3 regions of the Azospirillum himalayense genome follow, and region 1 is predicted to be linked to each of the others. Evidence: riboswitches for the same ligand, from Rfam matches in the RefSeq annotation. Region 1 holds a riboswitch; each other region holds the start of a gene.
The links. Region 1 has a riboswitch for cobalamin ahead of ACFPMG_RS16025 (energy-coupling factor ABC transporter permease). Riboswitches for the same ligand answer to the same signal wherever they lie in the genome.
Positions count from the first base shown of each region.

Region 2: linked by a shared signal. The riboswitch ahead of cobW (cobalamin biosynthesis protein CobW) and the one ahead of ACFPMG_RS16025 (energy-coupling factor ABC transporter permease) in region 1 are both predicted to bind cobalamin.
Region 3: linked by a shared signal. The riboswitch ahead of ACFPMG_RS20705 (TonB-dependent receptor plug domain-containing protein) and the one ahead of ACFPMG_RS16025 (energy-coupling factor ABC transporter permease) in region 1 are both predicted to bind cobalamin.

Region 1 covers NZ_JBHSLC010000031.1:32,124-38,232, forward strand. Annotated here, with positions in the region: gene ACFPMG_RS16015 (glutathionylspermidine synthase family protein) at 1-403, opposite strand, end outside; gene ACFPMG_RS16020 (glycosyltransferase family 9 protein) at 611-2,539, opposite strand; cobalamin riboswitch at 2,684-2,922, shown strand; gene ACFPMG_RS16025 (energy-coupling factor ABC transporter permease) at 3,097-3,777, shown strand; gene ACFPMG_RS16030 (superoxide dismutase) at 3,843-4,592, opposite strand; gene ACFPMG_RS16035 (hypothetical protein) at 4,721-5,095, opposite strand; gene ACFPMG_RS16040 (YitT family protein) at 5,212-5,751, opposite strand; gene ACFPMG_RS16045 (hypothetical protein) at 5,750-5,941, shown strand.
Region 2 covers NZ_JBHSLC010000115.1:50,965-57,073, forward strand. Annotated here, with positions in the region: gene cobN (cobaltochelatase subunit CobN) at 1-972, opposite strand, end outside; gene cobW (cobalamin biosynthesis protein CobW) at 1,135-2,223, opposite strand; cobalamin riboswitch at 2,263-2,478, opposite strand; gene ACFPMG_RS31385 (ABC transporter ATP-binding protein) at 2,769-3,533, shown strand; gene ACFPMG_RS31390 (ABC transporter ATP-binding protein) at 3,526-4,248, shown strand; gene ACFPMG_RS31395 (ABC transporter substrate-binding protein) at 4,307-5,509, shown strand; gene ACFPMG_RS31400 (branched-chain amino acid ABC transporter permease) at 5,668-6,109, shown strand, end outside.
Region 3 covers NZ_JBHSLC010000045.1:17,147-23,255, forward strand. Annotated here, with positions in the region: gene ACFPMG_RS20695 (hypothetical protein) at 1-132, opposite strand, end outside; gene ACFPMG_RS20700 (TerC family protein) at 332-1,378, opposite strand; cobalamin riboswitch at 1,918-2,136, shown strand; gene ACFPMG_RS20705 (TonB-dependent receptor plug domain-containing protein) at 2,253-4,169, shown strand; gene ACFPMG_RS20710 (ABC transporter substrate-binding protein) at 4,166-5,026, shown strand; gene ACFPMG_RS20715 (FecCD family ABC transporter permease) at 5,023-6,030, shown strand; gene ACFPMG_RS20720 (ABC transporter ATP-binding protein) at 6,030-6,109, shown strand, end outside.

The sequences.
Region 1 (6,109 bases):
GCTGGATGATCGAGGCGGCGAACAGCCCCTCCGGCGTGTCGTAGTTGCAGGCCAGCAGCTTGACCGAATCGCGCCCGTCATAGGCCAGCGTCAGCCGCCCGATCAGCGCGCCGGCGCGCTCGTTCAGGCGGCCGGCCGCCCAATAGTCGTTCCAGGAGGCTTCGAGCAGACGCGCCACGCCGCCGCGCACCCCGAGCCGGGCCAGCGCCCGCCCGTCCACCGTCGCGCGCAGCGTCTCGCGCAGCATGGTGTGCAGCTCGTCGGCGACGCTTTCGATCAGGTCGATCTGATGGGCGGAGAACTCGTACCGCACGTCCTCGCGCCAGAAGGCGCCGGCGTTCATGGCGCGGACGCCGAAAGGGTATTTGCGGAGCCCCGGACGCCAATCCGCACGGGGTTTCATGACTGCTCTGCGCATCGTGTGCTTACCGGGCCGCCGGATTCAATCCATGGTTTTGCCCCGCTGCGGCGCGCCGCTTGCGGCCGTCCGGGATTCGGTGGGGGCGGATCATTGCGGCGCAAACGCGCCAACACAAGCGCCTTGCGCGCCCGTCCCTCCGATTTTCCACGCTTCCCCTCGCGGATCTCACAGGCCGGGTGGAAACGCCCGTCAATAGCTGCGGTCGGCCAGCCAAGCCGCGATGGCGTTCTCCATCGCCTCGGCGGTCGGATCGCCGTGCGCCGGGCCGGTTCCCACCATGGGAAGACGGGCCGCCGCAGCGATGTCCTCCGCCGGGGTACCGGTCCCGACAAACAGGTCGCAGCGCCGCAGCAGGGCGCACAGCCCGTCGAAACCCAACCGCCCTACCGCGTTCAGGCAGGCTGCCCCCGCCTCCTCGGCGATGCGCGCCGCGGCGCCCCTGGCGGCCTCCTCACCGACCAGGACCAGGGCGGTGTCGCCCCGCGCGGCAAGCCGGCGGCACAGCTCCGACAGGCTGCCGGTGCCGACGGACGCGGAGAGGCCGACCGCGCAACGCCAGCGCGCTGAAACGCCCTCGGCGAGAAGCGCGGCGGCGGCGCGCTCGCCGGCGGGGGAGGTCCAGACCTCCGTGGCGGGGTCCGGCTCTCCGGCGGTCAGCGCCCCCAGCAGGCCGGCGGGAGTCGGAGCGACGTGGGTCAGGAAGGCGTCGGCGTAATAGCCGCGCACCGGCCGGCCGACCCTGCAGCCAAGACGGAGCGGCGCCCCCGTATCCTGCATCAGGCGGTTGGCGAAGCTGGCATCCTCACCCCGGTGGGGATTGATCGTGAGGTCGAAGGCGCCGCTGAACTGCTGGCCGATTTCCTGGCGCACCGCGTTCACCAGCGCGTCGTCGGGCGCCCGCCCCTTCAGCGGCGGCAGGGTGACGCGCTGGTTGACGTAGGGGCAGAGGGCAAGCGCTGCCTCCGCGTCCGGCGTCGCGAAGACGGTGATCCGGGCCAGCGGCAAGGCCCGCCGCAGCTCCCGCAGGACGCCGGACGCCCGCAGCACGGCCCCCATCCCGTCCGGCAGGAACACGCCGACGCTGCGGATCAGGTCGGTCGGGAAGGGTTGCGGTTCGCCGGGGACGAGCGTGCGGCGGCGGACGGCGGGGCCGGAGTTCCGCAGCAGCGCCATCGCCGGAGCGGTCGAGGCGCCCCGCGCCGGCGGCACGAAGCCCCAGCGTCCGTCGGCATCCGGGCGCGCCAGCGGCTCCACCATGGCATGCTCGGCGCGCGAGACGGTCGCCGCGTCGGTCACCCAAGGGAAGAAATCGCGCAGCGGGAGGGTGCCGTTGCCGACCGTTCGGCCCGCCGCCTGCAGGGCATCCCACCGACCGACCGCGCCGTCGTAGCCGTAATAAATTTCCTTGAACGCGACCTGCTCCCGCGTCGCGTAGGCGAAATGCTGGAAGACCAGCCCGCCCGCCGCCGTCTCCTCGTGCAGGAAGGGGTTGGCCGCGCCGAGTTCGAGGTCCGACCCGTCGGGCTGTGGGCGCATCAGCCGGGGCGGGACGTGCGAGTGCCAGTAATCCCCCGGCCGGTACCGCCATGTGCGCAACCATTCGTAGGCGCGGTAATTGCCGTACTGGTCCAGCCGGTCGAGGACCAGGGACGGGCCGACGAAGAAATGGCAGAGGTAGAGAGCCGCCGTGCGCGACGGCGAATCGAGGAACATCCGGCGCGCCCGGGCGATCTGCTCCGCCGTCCACAGCTCGTCCGCGTCGACCTGCCAGAGCAGGCAGTCCTCGGTCATGGCGGCCAGCGGCGCGGTCACCATCTCCACCTTGCCCTGCCAGAACACGCCGGGCGGCTTGCGGTAGACCGACACGCGCCCGGGCTCCTCCGCGGCGATGCGGTCGAGATACTCCGAGGTCCCGTCGTTGCTGCGGCCGTCGCGGTGAAGGTCCTGCGGGACGCGCCCGCCCCGCTGCGCGCACCAGGAGGAGTCGCGGACCTGCTCCGCCACCCCCTCCACGATGTGCCAATGCCAGGGGAAGGGCAACTGGCGGAACACCTCCAGGTGATAGCGGATGAAGGGATCGCCGTTCAGCACGATGGTCAGGAAATGAACCGGTAGCATGCCCGCAACCCCGTCCTTCGCCCGTTGATCCGTCCTCGCGCAGTCCGCAGGACCTTGTCGGTTCCGCGGGAGCGGTGTCAAGGAAGCCGTGCGACTCCCCCGATGGGGCGCCATCCCCCTCTTGACGGCGGGGGACCCCGCCCCTACCCTGGCGGCGGTTATGGTTCCCCGCGTCCTCCGGTCGCGGGGCTAAGAGGGAAGCCGGTGCGCCGCCCCGATCGGGGAGATACGGCAAATCCGGCGCTGCCCCCGCAACTGTGAGCGGTGAGCGGCCTCGTCCTTTCCGTGTCACTGGCGCCGCCTGCGGGAACGGGCGCCGGGAAGGCCGGACGATGCCGCCTTGACCCGCGAGCCAGGAGACCTGCCGTAACCGAACGTACGTCCTCGGGCGGGGTGCCCCGGTGGTCGCTTGCCGATGTCCGGCCCGACGGCCGCCCGTCTTCCGCAAGCCGTCCCCCCGGTGCGCCCATTCAGGGGACCAAGGGGGTTGCGATGCCGGTGCCTGCCAGCAACGACGCCCCTCCCAACGCATGGCAGACTCGGAAAGGGCATAGAGCATGCACATCGAACCCGGCGTCGTGGACGGCGCCAAGATCGCTCTCAGCTACGCGACGGCCGCCGGCGGCTTCGCGATGGCCGGAAAGCTGGCGCGCGACGACGTCCGCAACAACGGCGGGATCGCGCCGCTGGTGCTGCGCAGCCTGATCGCCACCGCGCTGGTCTTCAGCTTCTTCGAGGTGTTCCCGCACCACCCCGTGGGCGTGTCGGAGGTTCACCTGATCCTCGGTTCGACGCTGCTCCTGCTGTTCGGCGCCGGTGCCGCCTCCATCGGCCTCGCCGCCGGCCTGCTGATCCAGGGCCTGTTCTTCGCGCCGTTCGACCTGCCGCAGTACGGCATGAACGTCACCACGCTGCTGGTCCCGCTGTGGGGCATCAGCCTGCTGGCGAAGCGGATCGTTCCCGACGCCACCCCCTATGTCGACCTGAAGTACTCGCAGGCGCTGGCCCTCTCCACCGCCTACCAGGGCGGCATCGTCGCCTGGGTGGCCTTCTGGGCCTTCTACGGCCACGGCTTCACCGCCGAGACCATGACGGAAGTCGCCTCCTTCGGCGCCGCCTACATGACCGTCATCATCGTCGAGCCGCTGGCCGACCTCGCCGTGCTGGCCGTCGCCAAGGCGCTGCGCCGCCAGAGCCAGGGGCCGCTGTTCAACATCCGCCTGCACCAGGGCGCCTGACCGGCCCTCTGGACCAGACGGTTCGAAGGAAGGGCGGCGGGGACATCCCCGCCGCCCTTTTCCGTTCAGATCACCAGTTCGCCTTTGCGGATCGCCGCGTAGCGGCGGTTCACCGCGCCCCAGTCGACCACGTTCCACCAAGCCGCCAGATAATCGGCGCGCCGGTTCTGGTACTTCAGATAATAGGCGTGCTCCCACACGTCGTTGCCCATCAGCACCGGCACGCCCTCCATGGCCGGCGAATCCTGGTTCGGACGCGCGGCGATGGCCAGCTTGCCCGACGACGGGTCGGCGGTGACGAAGACCCAGCCGCTGCCGAACTGCCCGGCGCCCGCCGTGTTGAAGCGCGTCTTGAAGTCGTCGAAGCCGCCGAAGTCGCGCGTGATGGCCGCCCCCACCTCGCCGTCCGGCGCACCGCCGGCGTTCGGCCCCATGATGCTCCAGAACATGCTGTGATTCGCGTGCCCGCCGCCGTTGTTGCGCACCGCGGTGCGGATGCTCTCCGGCAGTTCCGGCACGCGCTTCAGCAGGTCGGCCAGCGGCATCGCCTGGAGATCGCCATGGTTGGCGAGGGCCTTGTTGAGGTTGTCGACATAGGCCTGATGGTGCTTGTCATGGTGCACGCTCATCGTCATCGCGTCGATGTGCGGCTCCAGCGCGGCGGGCGCGTAGGGCAGCGGCGGCAGCGTGAAGCCCTTGCCGCCCGGTGCCTGGCCTGCTGTTTGAGCCCAAACGAAGCGCGGCGCCGCAGCCAGCACCAGCGCGGCGGCGCCGGCGGACAGCAGCAGTTGGCGGCGATCCAGGCGAACGGACATGAGACCTCCCAATGTTGTGTTTCGTGCCGAACGGCGGGGAAGCCACAGCCTCAGTGCGCCTCCCAACTCACTCAACAGGGCAATGGGCGTAGTCACTCGGTACCGGCGCACCGCGCGCCGACCGATTTCTACAGGCGGGCCTTTCCCGCCAACCCGGCGGACGACACGCGGGCCATGCCCAGCGCCACGGTCCGCCAACGCCCCAGACGGAACCGCGAGGGGGCGGCCGACGGCTTGCGGACCGGCGCGGCCGTGACCGTCTCCGCCGCCTCGAGGATCCCGCGGGCGCGGCGCTCGCGCAGCAGCAGGCGCATCACCTCCTCCTCCGTGACGGGGCGTCCGGCCCTGGCGGTGGCGAGGCTGGCGGTGTCCTGGAGGGCGGCGACCTGCGCCAGGGTGCCGGTCAGCCCCTTGGCCGCGGCGGTGGTCAGCGCTTCGCGATGAATGGCGAGGATGAACGGCTTCAGCCCACGGTCGGGCGTTCCCTGCGGCGGTGTCGGCATGGCGGAAGGGCTCCGGGGATTCGTTCGATCGGGTAGGCCATCATCCAACCGATAACGCCGCCGCGGCAAAGGCCCCTTCGGATTAGTCCCGCCGGTCTCCGCCGGAGGAGCGGCCCTCAGCGGGCCACGTACCAGTCCGTCCGGTGGTTGAAGGCGACGAAGGCGTTCAGCACCGCCGCGCCCAGCATCGAGGCCAGCACCGCCTTCCCGTCGATGACGAAGACCGCCATGGAGAAGATCACCACGTCGAACATGGCCTGGAGCCAGCCGGCGCGGAAGCCCGTCTTCTCCTGGATGTAGAAGGCGAGAATCCCCACCCCGCCGCCGCTGGAGCCGTGGCGGAACAGGCCGATGACCCCGATGCCGATGCAGAAGCCCGCCAGGACCGCCGCCACATAGGGGTGCAGCGCGTCGTAGCGGATCGCGTGGGGCGCCAGCGTGGTCAGCACCGAGATGCTCGTCACCGCCAGAAGCGACTTGGCGGTGAAGCGCCAGCCGATGCGCGCCAGCGCCAGCGCGTAGAAGGGCAGGTTCACCACGAAGAACACCGGGCCGAAATCCAACCCCGTGGCGTAGGCGATGACGAAGGACAGCCCCGCCGCCTGCCCGGTGATCAATCCGGCGGCATGCAGTATGGAAATCCCGAACGCGGTCATGATGATGCCGAACAGCTGCCCCTGCGCATTATCAAATGCGCTGTGCGCCGCCCGTTTGGTTTCATTTGTTGCAACGGCAGTGTTTGGGGCCACGGATACTGCACTTTTCTTGAGCACGCTCGGCACCTTCCAGACTTCATTCCATATCGACAGTATCATCAAAGACCAGACCAAGAATAGAGCGGCGTAAATTCGTCCGCCTCCCCCGCAATCCGTGGGGCAACGCTGCTTCGTGTTCCCGTCGCCCCTCCCCTCGCCGTCGATTCCTCCGGATGGCGCCGGCTTTCCGGGCCGGGGCGCGGGCGGTGGGACGCGGAATTGCGTGGCCTTGCGGCCATCGTTGCGCCCGCTGCGCAAG
Region 2 (6,109 bases), on a different contig from region 1:
CGCCCCTTCGGCCTTGAAGGCGATGGCGCGGGTCAGGATGCGCCCGTCCATCTCCGGCAGCACGACGTTCATGGCGAGGTCGGACGGCCCCATGCCGCGGGCGGAGCCGCGCCAGCCCTCCTCCGGCGTGGTGGACAGCACGGCCTGGAGCACCGGCGTGCCGTTGGCATCCAGAGGCGACCCGTCCTCGCGCGCCGCCGAGAAGCCGGTCAGGTTCATCACGACGGCGGCGTTCCGCGCGGTCAGGGTGGCGCGCATCCAGGCGGCGCAGTCCGGCTCCTTCAGGCTCGCCACGAACAGCGGCAGCGGGGCGAGGCCGCGCGCGGCCAGCGCGTCGCACAGCGCGTGCACCGGCTCCAGATCGCCGGCCAGCAGGTGGGAGCGGTAGAAGACGACCGGCGCGCAGGGGCCGGCAACCTGACCGGACCAGCCCTCATAGACGCCGAAGCGCGGCACCGGCGCCGGCTCGCGCCAGGGGCGCTCCTGTCCGCTCAGAGTGGCGGCGTAGGCCAGCAGGTTGGCCATGTTGTCCGGCCCGCCTTCGGTGAATCCACGCCACAGCCGTTGCGCGGCCTCGGCCGGAACGGTGCCGTAGCCCTCCAGGGCGGGGTTCGGCTGGGCGCAGCCGGGCAGCACGGCCAGCGCCACCCCGGACTCCCGGCAGGCGGCGGCGACATGGTCCAGCCCATAGCGCCAGTAGCCCGCCCCGCCGAGCAGCCGCAGGACGACCAGCTTCGCCTTGCGGATCACGGAGTCGACGTAGAGGTCCACCGACAGCGGGTGCCCCAGCCGCGCGAGATTCGCCAGCCGCAGGGTCGGCAACTCGTCACGGTGGCGCTTCCAGCAGGCGGCGAGCGCCGTCAAGTCGCTGTCGGAGAAGGACAGGACGACGAGGTCCGCCGGGCTCTGCCCCAGATCCACGGCCTGGGGGCCGGCGTCGAGGTCTTCCTGGCGGGCGGCGAGTAGGTGCATGGGCTACAGCTTTGCAAACACTCCCTCTCCCGCCCCGGGAGAGGGTGCCCGCGAAGCGGGCGGGTGAGGGTGCTGGCAAGGATCGCTGCGGTCTCCGCGGGCGACCCTCACCCTCCCACGCTTCGCGCGGGTCCCTCCCTCTCCCGGGGCGGGAGAGGGCTTTTAAGACAGCGCCGCGGTCACGGCGTCGCGGTCCAGGCCCGTCTCGCCGATCACCACCAGACGGCTGCGGCGCGGCTCGTCGGGCTTCCAGAAGCGGTCGAAATGGGTCTGGATGCGCGTTCCCACACCCTGCACCAGAAGGCGCATCGGCTTGCCCGGCACGTCGATGAATCCCTTCAGACGGAGCACGCCATGGGCGGCGGCGACCCGCTCCAGCGTCTTCGCCAGCGCCGCCGGGTCGGGCTGCGGGCCGAGTTCCACGACGAAGCTGGTGAAGTCGTCGTGGTCGTGACCCTCCTCCTCGTCATGGTGGCTGGGTCGGTTGGCGAGGTCGTCCTCGGCCCCGGCGCCGACGCCGAGAAGCACCACCGGGTCGACCTTGCCGTTGCTGGCGCGCAGGATCTTGGGCTCGCGCCCAGCGCCGCCCTCAGCCATGCCGCCCTCAGCCATGCCGCCCTCCGCCATGGCGGCGCGGATCAGGTCCTCGACCTTCGCCAGATCGGCGGCATCGACCAGATCGGTCTTGTTCACCACGATCAGGTCGGCGCAGAGGAGCTGGTCTTCGAACACCTCCTCGACCGGAGTCTCGTGGTCGAGCTGCCCGGCCTCGGCGGCTTGGGCGGCCAGCGCCGCCGGATCGGGGGCGAAGCGGCCCTCCGCGGCGGCGGCGGCGTCGACCACCGCGACCACTCCGTCCACCGTCACCCGCGTCTTGATCGCCGGCCAGTGGAAGGCCTGGACGAGGGGCTTCGGCAGAGCGAGGCCGCTCGTCTCGATGATGATGTGCTCCGGCGGCTGCGGGCGGGACAGCAGCTTTTCGATGGCCGGGACGAAATCGTCGGCGACGGTGCAGCACAGGCAGCCGTTCGCCAGCTCGATCACGTCGTCCTCGGTGCAGGTCGGGTCGCCGCAGGCGCGCAGGATCTCGCCGTCGATGCCGACATCGCCGAACTCGTTGATGATCAGCGCCAGACGGCGCCCGCCGGCCTGCTCCAGCAGGCTGCGGATCAGCGTCGTCTTCCCGGCGCCGAGAAAGCCGGTGATGACGGTGGCCGGGGTCTTTCCGGCGGTCAGCGGGCCGGTGGTCATGATCTGGCTTCCTTGTCTCCGCCACACCCGGCGGATTGGATGAGTGTCGGTCCGGCGGCAGGTTTCCTGGCTCGCGGGTCGTCGCCGCGCCTCCCGCCTTCCCGGCCTGTCGGCCCGTGGCATTTCCGGAGGCAGGCTCGCCGCTTACAGTTGCGGGGGCAGCCGCGGCCTTGGACTCCATCCGGGTCCGCACCGCATTCCCTATTATCCCCGCGCCTTCACGGCGGACGGGGCACCGTCGGAGGCGCAGAATTGCAGGCGGACCCCCGATTTGCAAGCGGCCATTTGGCGCCCGAAAACCGTGCCGTCGAACCCGGAACGCTCCGCCCGTCCCGCCGTTGGTGTGTCGGAAGATCGGTACAGTCTGTCTGGAAAGCTGACACTCCGGACCGCGTGCGATGCCCAACGCCAACATTGGCCGATTCATAAATTTCAACGACTTACCAAAGGCTGTCACAGTTGGCATGCCGTGTGCTTATACCAGCGTAACCAAAAACGCGGACCGGCAGACGACGCGGACGAACAGGGAGGGAAAAGCGGCACCCATGGCCGACGACATCATTCTGGAAGCGCGCGGACTCTCGAAGGAGTTCAAGGGCTTCATCGCGGTGAAGGAGGTGAACCTCCAGGTTCGCCGCGGCACGATCCACGCGCTGATCGGCCCGAACGGCGCTGGCAAGAGCACGGTCTTCAACCTGCTGACCAAGTTCCTGACGCCGACGCGCGGCCAGATCCTCTACAAGGGGCGCGACATCACCGCCATGAAGCCCGCCGACGTGGCGCTGCTCGGCATGGTGCGCTCCTTCCAGATCTCCGCCGTTTTCCCGCACCTCAGCGTGCTGGAGAATGTCCGCGTCGCGCTGCAGCGCCCGCGCGGCACCAGCTTCCACTTCTGGAAGCCCGAGGCCAGCCTGCACGACCTGCACGACCGCGCCGAGGAACTGATCGAGGCGGTGAACCTCACCCCCTGGGCCGGCCACACCGCCGCCGAGCTGCCCTACGGCCGCAAGCGCGCGCTGGAGATCGCCACGACGCTGGCGCTCGACCCCGAGGTGATGCTGCTCGACGAGCCGCTGGCCGGCATGGGCCACGAGGACATCGAAGGCACCGCCGCCCTCATCAAGCGCGTCTCCGCCGACCGCACCATCCTGATGGTGGAGCACAATCTGTCGGTCGTCGCCCACCTGTCGGACACGATCACCGTGCTCCGCCGCGGCGAGATCCTGGCGGAGGGCGCATACGACGTCGTATCGCGCAACCCGCAGGTCATGGAGGCCTATATGGGCACGGGTGAGGTGGGCCATGCCTGACGGCGCGACCGTGAAGACCGCGATGCTGGAAATCCGCGACCTCCAGGCCTTCTACGGCGAGAGCCACGTGCTGCACGGCGTCAACATCGACGTGCGCCAGGGCGAGGTGGTGACCCTGCTGGGCCGCAACGGCGCCGGCAAGACGACCACCATGCGCTCGATCATGGGCATCGTCGGCAAGCGCAACGGCTCGATCCGCTTCCAGGGCAAGGAGCTGATCGGCATGGCGCAGCACAAGATCCCCCGCCTCGGCATCGGCTACGTGCCGGAGGAGCGCGGCATCTTCTCCTCGCTCAGCGTGGACGAGAACCTGATGCTGCCGCCGGTGGTGAAGTCGGGCGGCATGACCGTGCCGCAGATCTACGAGCTGTTCCCCAACCTCCAGGGCCGCGGCACCACCCAGGGCACGCGCCTGTCGGGCGGCGAGCAGCAGATGCTGGCCATCGCGCGCATCCTGCGCACCGGCGCCGACCTGATCCTGCTCGACGAGCCGACCGAGGGGCTCGCCCCCGTCATCATCGAGCAGATCGGGGTGGCGGTGCGCAAGCTGAAGCAGCGCGGCTTCACCATCGTGCTGGTCGAGCAGAATTTCCGCTTCGCCGCGACCATCGCCGACCGCCACTACGTGATGGAGGAAGGCCATGTCGTGGACATGATCCCCAACGACCAGCTCGCCCAGAACATGGACAAGCTCCACACCTATCTGGGTGTCTGACCAAATCACCCCCTCTGCCGAAAACACTCAAAACAAAGCCAATCGAAGGGAGTTCGAAATGCTCAAGACGTTGCTTTGCGGGACCGCATTGCTGGCGCTGACCGCCGGGGCCGCGCACGCCCAGGTCTCCAACAACGTGATCAAGATCGGCGTGATGAACGACCGGTCCGGCATCTACGCCGACCTCGCCGGCGAAGGTTCGGCCATCGCCGCCCGTCTGGCGGCCGAGGAGTTCGGTGGCAAGATCGCCGGCGCGCCGATCGAGATCGTCGTCGCCGATCACCAGAACAAGGCCGACATCGCCGCCAACACGGCGCGCGAGTGGATCGACGCCGGCAATGTGGACGTCATCGCCGACGTGCCGAACTCCGCCGCCGCGCTGGCCGTCCAGGGCATCACCAAGGACAAGAAGCGCATCTTCCTGATGTCCGGTCCGGGCTCGACCGACCTCAGCGGCAAGTCCTGCAGCCCCTACGGCTTCCAGTGGACCTACGACAACTACGCCATGGCCGCCGGCACCGCCCGCGCGCTGGTCGAGCAGGGCAAGAAGAACTGGTACTTCATCACCGCGGACTACGCCTTCGGCCATTCGCTGGAGGATGAGACCTCGAAGATGGTCAAGCAGCTCGACGGCAAGGTCGCGGGCAACGTCCGCCATCCGCTGGGCAACGCCGACTTCTCGTCCTACCTGCTCCAGGCCCAGGCCTCCAAGGCCGACGTGATCGGCCTCGCCAACGCGGGCGGCGACGCCACCAACGCCGTCAAGCAGGCGTCGGAGTTCGGCATCACCCAGTCGGGCCAGAGCCTCGCCGGCCTGCTGCTGTTCATCAGCGACATCCACGCGCTGGGCCTCCAGGCCTCCCAGGGCCTGCTGCTGACCACCGGCTTCTACTGGGACACGGACGAGCAGACCCGCGAGTGGACCAAGAAGTTCGAGGCCAAGGCCGGCCGCAAGCCGACCATGGTCCAGGCCGGCGTCTACTCCGCGGTCCGCCACTATCTGAAGGCGGTCGAGGCCGTCGGCTCCGACGATCCGGACAAGGTCGCCGCCAAGATGCGCGAGACCCCGGTCGCCGACATGTTCACCAAGAACGGCAAGATCGCCGCGAACGGCCGCATGTTCCACGACATGTATCTGGCCCAGGTGAAGACCCCGGGCGAGTCCAAGGCCCCCTGGGACTACTACAAGATCGTGAAGACGATCCCGGCCGAGCAGGCGTTCCTCGACCCGGCCAAGAGCGGTTGCGCGCTGGTGAAGTAAGGGTCAGAGTTTTTAGACGGGCCCCCCTCCCGGCCTCCCCCCGCTTCGCAGGGGGAGGAGATAAAGCCTTCCCCTGCGAAGCGGGGGAGGGTTGGGTGGGGGCCCCTTCTGACATCAATCAAAAAAAACACAAGTCCGATACACAGGGAGGGACGGTCATGTTCGACTTGCTGGGGGTGCCGCCCCAGGTCCTGTTCGGCCAGCTTCTGCTCGGCCTCATCAACGGGTCCTTCTACGCGCTGCTCAGCCTTGGGCTGGCGGTCATCTTCGGCATGCTGAACGTCATCAACTTCGCCCACGGCGCGCTCTACATGATCGGCGCCTTCGTGGCGTGGCTGCTGCTGACGAAGCTCGGCCTCGGCTACTGGTGGGCGCTGGGCCTGTCGCCGCTGATCGTTGGGCTGCTGGGCGTGGTGCTGGAAAAGACCATGCTGTCGCGTCTCTACAAGCTCGACCATCTCTACGGCCTGCTGCTGACCTTCGGCCTTGCCCTGATCATGGAAGGCGCCTTCCGCCACTTCTACGGCGTGTCGGGCCAGCCCTATCCGATCCCGGACGCGCTCAAGGGCGGTCAGAACCTGGGCTTCATGTTCCTGCCCA
Region 3 (6,109 bases), on a different contig from region 1:
GAGCGTGACCCCGCGGCCGGACGCCAAGCCGGCGAGTTCATCGCGGGCGGCCTGAAGCAGGCCGGAGAGGGGGCCCGACGGGACGGGGAGAGCGGACAGGGCGATGGAGGTCCGTTGCGTACCGGTGAACATGGATGTCTCTTCCTTGGGTTGGAAAGGATTGGCGTCAACCGCCAAGCGAGGCGCGATCCGCCCCGCACATCCACATCATCGTCTCCACGAAACCACCATTACTACTTTTGCGGACACCGCCGCCCGGAAACGCGCGGGGCGTCCGCTCCACCGGACCGGACACCCCGTCGTTTCCCTGCCGCCCTTCGGAGCGGGCGTCTTACCGGCCCTTGCCGTCCGAGGACACCGCGGCCGCCTCGTTGGAGGAGGCCGGTGTCGAACCGCCGGCACCCTTCGCCGGGCTGCCGGGCACCCACCAGCGGCGGGCTTCGCCGTCCGCGGCCTCCGGAGCCGCCTCGCCACGGGTCTTCAGCATCGAGAAGACGATGGAGCCGCCGACCAGGAAGGCCGTGATGCCCAGCGCCAGCGCCGTCGGCATCTTGTAGATGTCGACCATCATCATCTTGGCGCCGACCACCACCAGAACCAGCGACAGGCCGTACTTCAGGTAATGGAAGCGGTGGATGATCGAGGCCAGCGCGAAATAGAGGGCGCGCAGGCCAAGGATCGCGAAGACGTTGGAGGTCCAGACGATGAACGGGTCGGTGGTCACCGAAAAGACCGCCGGGATGGAGTCCACGGCGAAGACCAGATCGGTGAACTCGATCAGGATCAGCACGAGGAACAGCGGCGTCATCATCCGCACGCCGTCGCGCATCACGAAGAACTTCTGCCCCTCGTAGCCGTCGGTCATGCGGAAGCGGGAGCGGACGAACTTGACGATCCGGTTGTTTTCCATGTCCGGCTCGTCGTCCACCGACATCAGCATCTTGATGCCGCTGAAGATCAGGAAGGCGCCGAAGATGTAGATGATCCAGTGGAATTCCTGGATCAGCGCCGTGCCCGCCACGATCAGCACGCCGCGCATCACCAGCGCGCCCAGGATGCCCCAGAACAGCACCCGGTGCTGGTATTGCGGCGGCACCGCGAAATGCGTGAAGATCAGCGCGATGACGAAGATGTTGTCGACGCTCAGGCTGTATTCGATCAGGTAGCCGGTCAGGAACTCCAGCCCTTTCTCGGCGCCCTGGAAATGAAAGACGCCGGCCGCAAAAATCATCGCCAGCGTGGAATAGGCCGCGCAGCGCATCAGCGCCTCGCGACCGGAGATCACATGGGATTTCTTGGAAAATACACCAAGATCAAAGGCCAAAAGCACGCCAACGAAGACGGCGAAGCTGGCCCACATTAAGACAATCTGGTCCATGGAACTGTCCCTTGCTTCATGCACTCCGCTCCCGCAAGCGGAGACTTCGATCGTCACATGAGCAGTCCGACATCACCGATGCGCCACGGCGGGACGCATCGGCCAGAGGGGCCCGGACTGGAATCGCGGCCGCAAGGTCTGCGGCCGACGGAAAAGAGCGCGCGACGGCTCGGCCGCAGCGCGTCGGAACACCCGCCTCCATCGTTCGCCGTGGAGACGTGGCGGTCGGTCAGTATGTTGGTTCGGTGCGGTTCATGTCGATGTCTCCCAAAGGCCCGTCGGGTGCCGTCGTCCGGCGGCGGGCCTTGTGGGGAGCGGGACCCAGGGGGAACAACAGGGCCAGCTTCCGCAAGGCCGCGCCAAGGCGACGGCTCAATGGGAAGTCCGACATCACAGCGCCGGGCGACGCTGCCAGAGGGGCCCGGACCTCGACCGTCATGTAGTCAGACCCCGGCCCGGCGACAAGAGGGGGGCACGGTCTTCGCGAACCGTGATTGGTGTGATGGCCGAATGCGGCTTGACCGGAGCCGTTCCGCCCGCGTAGCTTCGCACCCGACGGTTGCCCGAAAGGGCTGAAAATGGGAACACGGTGCGGACCCCGCGGCAATTTGCCGTGCGAGGGTTCTACGCCGGGGCTGCCCCCGCAACTGTAAGCGGCGAGTCGTCCATCGGAATGCCACTGGGATCGCGATCCTGGGAAGGCGATGGGCCGACGATAACCCGCGAGCCAGGAGACCTGCCGTCAGTCGTGGTCACACGCGAACACGTTCGGGCGGGGTGCACCGAAGGTCGTCGAACCGGGAGTCCGTTCGCGGAGCGTCCGGTGGGACTTCGTTCGCGGTGACGTGCCACCGGCGTCCCGCCCGAGGTTTCAATGAGTGTCCGCGTTCCCCGCCTTCACCGGACGGCGTCCTTCGCCGCCCTTCTGGGAAGCCTTGCCCTTCCCGTGTCGGCCTTCGCCGACTCCACCACCATCATCACGACGCTTCCGCCGGTCTCGGTGACCGCCAACCGCGTCCCCACCGCCGCCGAGGAAACCGGCAGCGCCCTGACCGTCATCACCCGCGAGGAGCTGGAGCAGCGCCAGACCCAGCTGCTGTCCGACGCGTTGCGCGCGGTGCCCGGCGTCGCCGTCAACCGCACCGGCCCGATGGGCACCCTGACCCAGCTCCGCATCCGCGGGTCGGAGGGCAACCAGACGCTCGTCCTGATCGACGGGATCGAGGTGAACGATCCCGCCGCCGGTTCCGAATACGACTTCGCCAATCTGCTGGCCGGCGACGTGGAGCGCGTCGAGGTGCTGCGCGGCCCGCAGAGCGCGCTTTACGGCTCCGACGCGGTCGGCGGCGTCGTCAACATCGTGACCCGCCGTGGCGCCGGCGCCCCCCGGTTCCGCGCCGCCGTCGAGGGCGGATCCTTCGGCACCGCCGCCGGGCGGGCCTCCTTCGGCACCGGGACCGACCGCTACGACCTGTTCCTCAGCGGCCAGGGCGTCACCAGCGACGGCGTGTCGGTCGCCGACAAGCGGCTCGGCAACCCGGAGAAGGACGGCTACCGCAACGGCACGCTGACCGGAAACGCCGCCGTCCGCCCGACCGAGCGCAGCGAGATCGCGGTAACCGGCCGCTACACCCGCTTCCGCACCGACACCGACGGCTTCGTCGGCGGGCGCGGCGCCGTCGATGACGGGACCAGCACCGCTGGGGAGCAGTATTTCGGGCGCATCCAGGGCAAGATCGCCCTTCTCGACGGAAAGTGGGAGCACATCGTCGGCCTGACCCATGGCCGCCAGCGGCGTGACTACCGCGACGACGCCAAGACGGTGACCAGCCGCTACGATGGGCGCAAGACCAAGGCCGACTACCAGACCAACCTGACGCTGAACAGCGGCCCCGCGGACCATGTGCTGACCGCCGCCGTGGAGCATGAGGAGGACAAGGCGATCAGCCGCAGCAGCTTCTCCAGCTTCGACCGTTCCATCGGCTCCACCGGGCTGGTGGGCCAGTACAAGCTGGGGCTGTTCGACCGGCTGACCCTGACCGGCAGCGTCCGCCACGACGCGAACGACCTGTTCCGCGACGCCACCACATGGCGCACCACGGCGGCCTATCTGATCGAAGACAGCGGGACGAAGCTGCGCGCCTCCTACGGCACCGGCGTCAAGAATCCCACCCTGTTCGAGCTGTACGGCTACACCGCCACCTACGCCGGCAACCCGAACCTGAAGCCGGAGCGGGCGCGCGGCTGGGACGCCGGGTTCGACCAGTCGCTGTGGGGCACGCGGGCCTCGGTGGACGGCACGTGGTTCGACCAGCGCATCCGCGACCTCATCACCGGCACCGGGCGGACCTCCGTCAACATGCCGGGCGAGTCCCACATCCGCGGCTTCGAACTCGGCCTGTCGGTGGAGCCGATGGAGCGGCTGACCGTCCGCGGCTCCTACACCTGGACCGACGGCGAGGATTCCACGGGGGCGGAGCTGGTGCGCCGGCCCAAGCAGCTCGCCAGCCTGACCGTCAATTACCGCTTCCTGGAGGACCGAGCGAACGCCAACCTCGGCGTCGTCTACAACGGGCGGTCCAGCGACTGGGCCTACGATCCCTTCTACAACCGGCAGGTCGTGAATCTCGCCCCCTACACGCTGGTCAACATGGCCGGGTCCTACGCGCTGTCCGAGGGGGTCGAACTCTTCGGGCGCGTGGAGAACCTGTTCGACCGCCGGTACCAGGAGGTCTGGACCTACGGCGCGCCGGGACGGGCCGGGTATCTCGGGCTGCGGCTGTCGCTGTGAAGCCCACCTTTCTCGGGCTGGCCGCCGCCCTCCTGCTGATCGCGGGAGGGCCGGCGGCGGCGTGGGAGGCGCCGCCGGCAAAACCGCCCGGCAAACCACAGCGCATCGTCTCCCTGAATCTCTGCGCCGACGAGCTGCTGCTGCGGCTCGTCGGGCCGGAGCGCCTCGCCGCGGTGACGTGGCTGGCGCGCGATCCCCGCGCCTCCTCCGTCGCGGCGCTGGCGGCGCGGGTGCCGGTCAACCACGGGACGGCGGAGGAGATCCTGCCGCTCAACCCCGACCTGATCGTCGCCGGGCGCTACACCACGCGGGTCGCGGTCGGGCTGCTGACGCGGCTGGACGCGCCGCTGCTGGAGCTGGACGTCCCGCAGAGCGTGGCAGGGGTGGCGGAGCAGATCCGCGGCCTCGCCCGCGCCGTCGGTGAGCCGGACCGCGGGGAGGCGCTGGTCGCCGACCTGCTCTCCCGCCTCGACGCCCTGCCCCCCGCCGCGCCGGAACCGCGCCCGACCGCGGTGGTGCTGCGCCCCAATGGCTTCGTCGCCGGGTCCGGGTCGCTGGTCGACGAACTCCTGACCCGCGCCGGGCTGGAGAACATGGCCGACCGCCTGCCGCTGGGCAGCCAGGGCGCCCTGCCGCTGGAAGCGATCATCCTGGGCGGCGCGGACGTGCTGATCGTCGACGCCGCACCCGACGCGCCGCCGTCGCTGGCCGGCGCCCTGCTGCACCACCCGGCCCTGAAGGCCTTGAAACGTCAGGTCCGCACGCTGTCGCTGCCCTCCCGCCTGTGGACATGCCCCGGCCCGCAGATCGCCGAGGCCGCGGAGCGGCTGGCCGCCGCGCGAGAGGCGCTGCCATGAACCGGGATTCCCGCATCCCCTACCCCGCCCTGGTCGCCGGGCTGACGGTTCTGGCGCTGACGCTCTGCGCGGTGTCGGCGGCGGTCGGCTATGTGCCGTTCGACCTGGGCGCCGCCCTGTCCGACTGGCTCGCCGGGCGCCCCACCCTGGGGGCGCTGGTGCTGGCCGAGCTGCGCCTGCCGCGCGCCCTGCTCGGCCTGCTGGTCGGCTTCAGCCTGGGGCTGACCGGCGCGGCGATGCAGGGCTGGCTGCGCAACCCGCTGGCCGAGCCGGGTCTGGTCGGCGTGTCGAGCGCCGCGGCGCTGGGCGCGGTGATCGTCTTCTACAGCGGCCTGTCCGCCGCGCTGTCGCTCGCCCTGCCGCTGGGCGGCATGGCCGGGGCCGCGACGGCGGCGGTTCTGCTGAACCTGATGGCGGCGCGGGGGGCCGGAACCACCGCGCTGGTCATCGGCGGCATCGCCATCAACAGCCTCGCCGGGTCGCTGACCGCACTGGCCCTCAACCTCGCCCCCAACCCCTACGCGGCGCTGGAGATCGTGTTCTGGCTGATGGGATCGCTGGCCGACCGCGGCACCGACCAGCTCTGGCTCGTCCTGCCGCCGATGCTGGCGGGCTGGGCGCTCTGCCTGTCCGGCGCCCGCGCGCTCGACGCGCTGACGCTTGGGGAGGACGCGGCGCGCAGCCTGGGCTTCGACCTCACCGGGCTGCGCGTCCGGCTGATCGCCGGGGCGGCGCTGGCGGTGGGCAGCGCGGTGTCGGTCACCGGCGCCGTGGGCTTCGTCGGGCTGGTGGCCCCGCACCTGATGCGCCCGCTGGCCGGGGCGCGTCCGGGACGGCTGCTGCTGCTGGCCGGTCTGGCCGGGGCGTGCCTGACGCTCGCCGCGGACATCGCGGCCCGGCTGCTGCCGACGCGGCCGGAACTGAAGCTGGGCGTGGTCACCGCCCTGATCGGGGCGCCCTTCCTGATCGTCCTGATCGCCCGGCTGCGGCGGGAGGAGGCGTGATGCGCATCGAAACCCACGGCCTGTCCGCCAAAGCCGGCGGGCGCACCATCCTGACGGGTGTCAATCTCACCATCGAGCC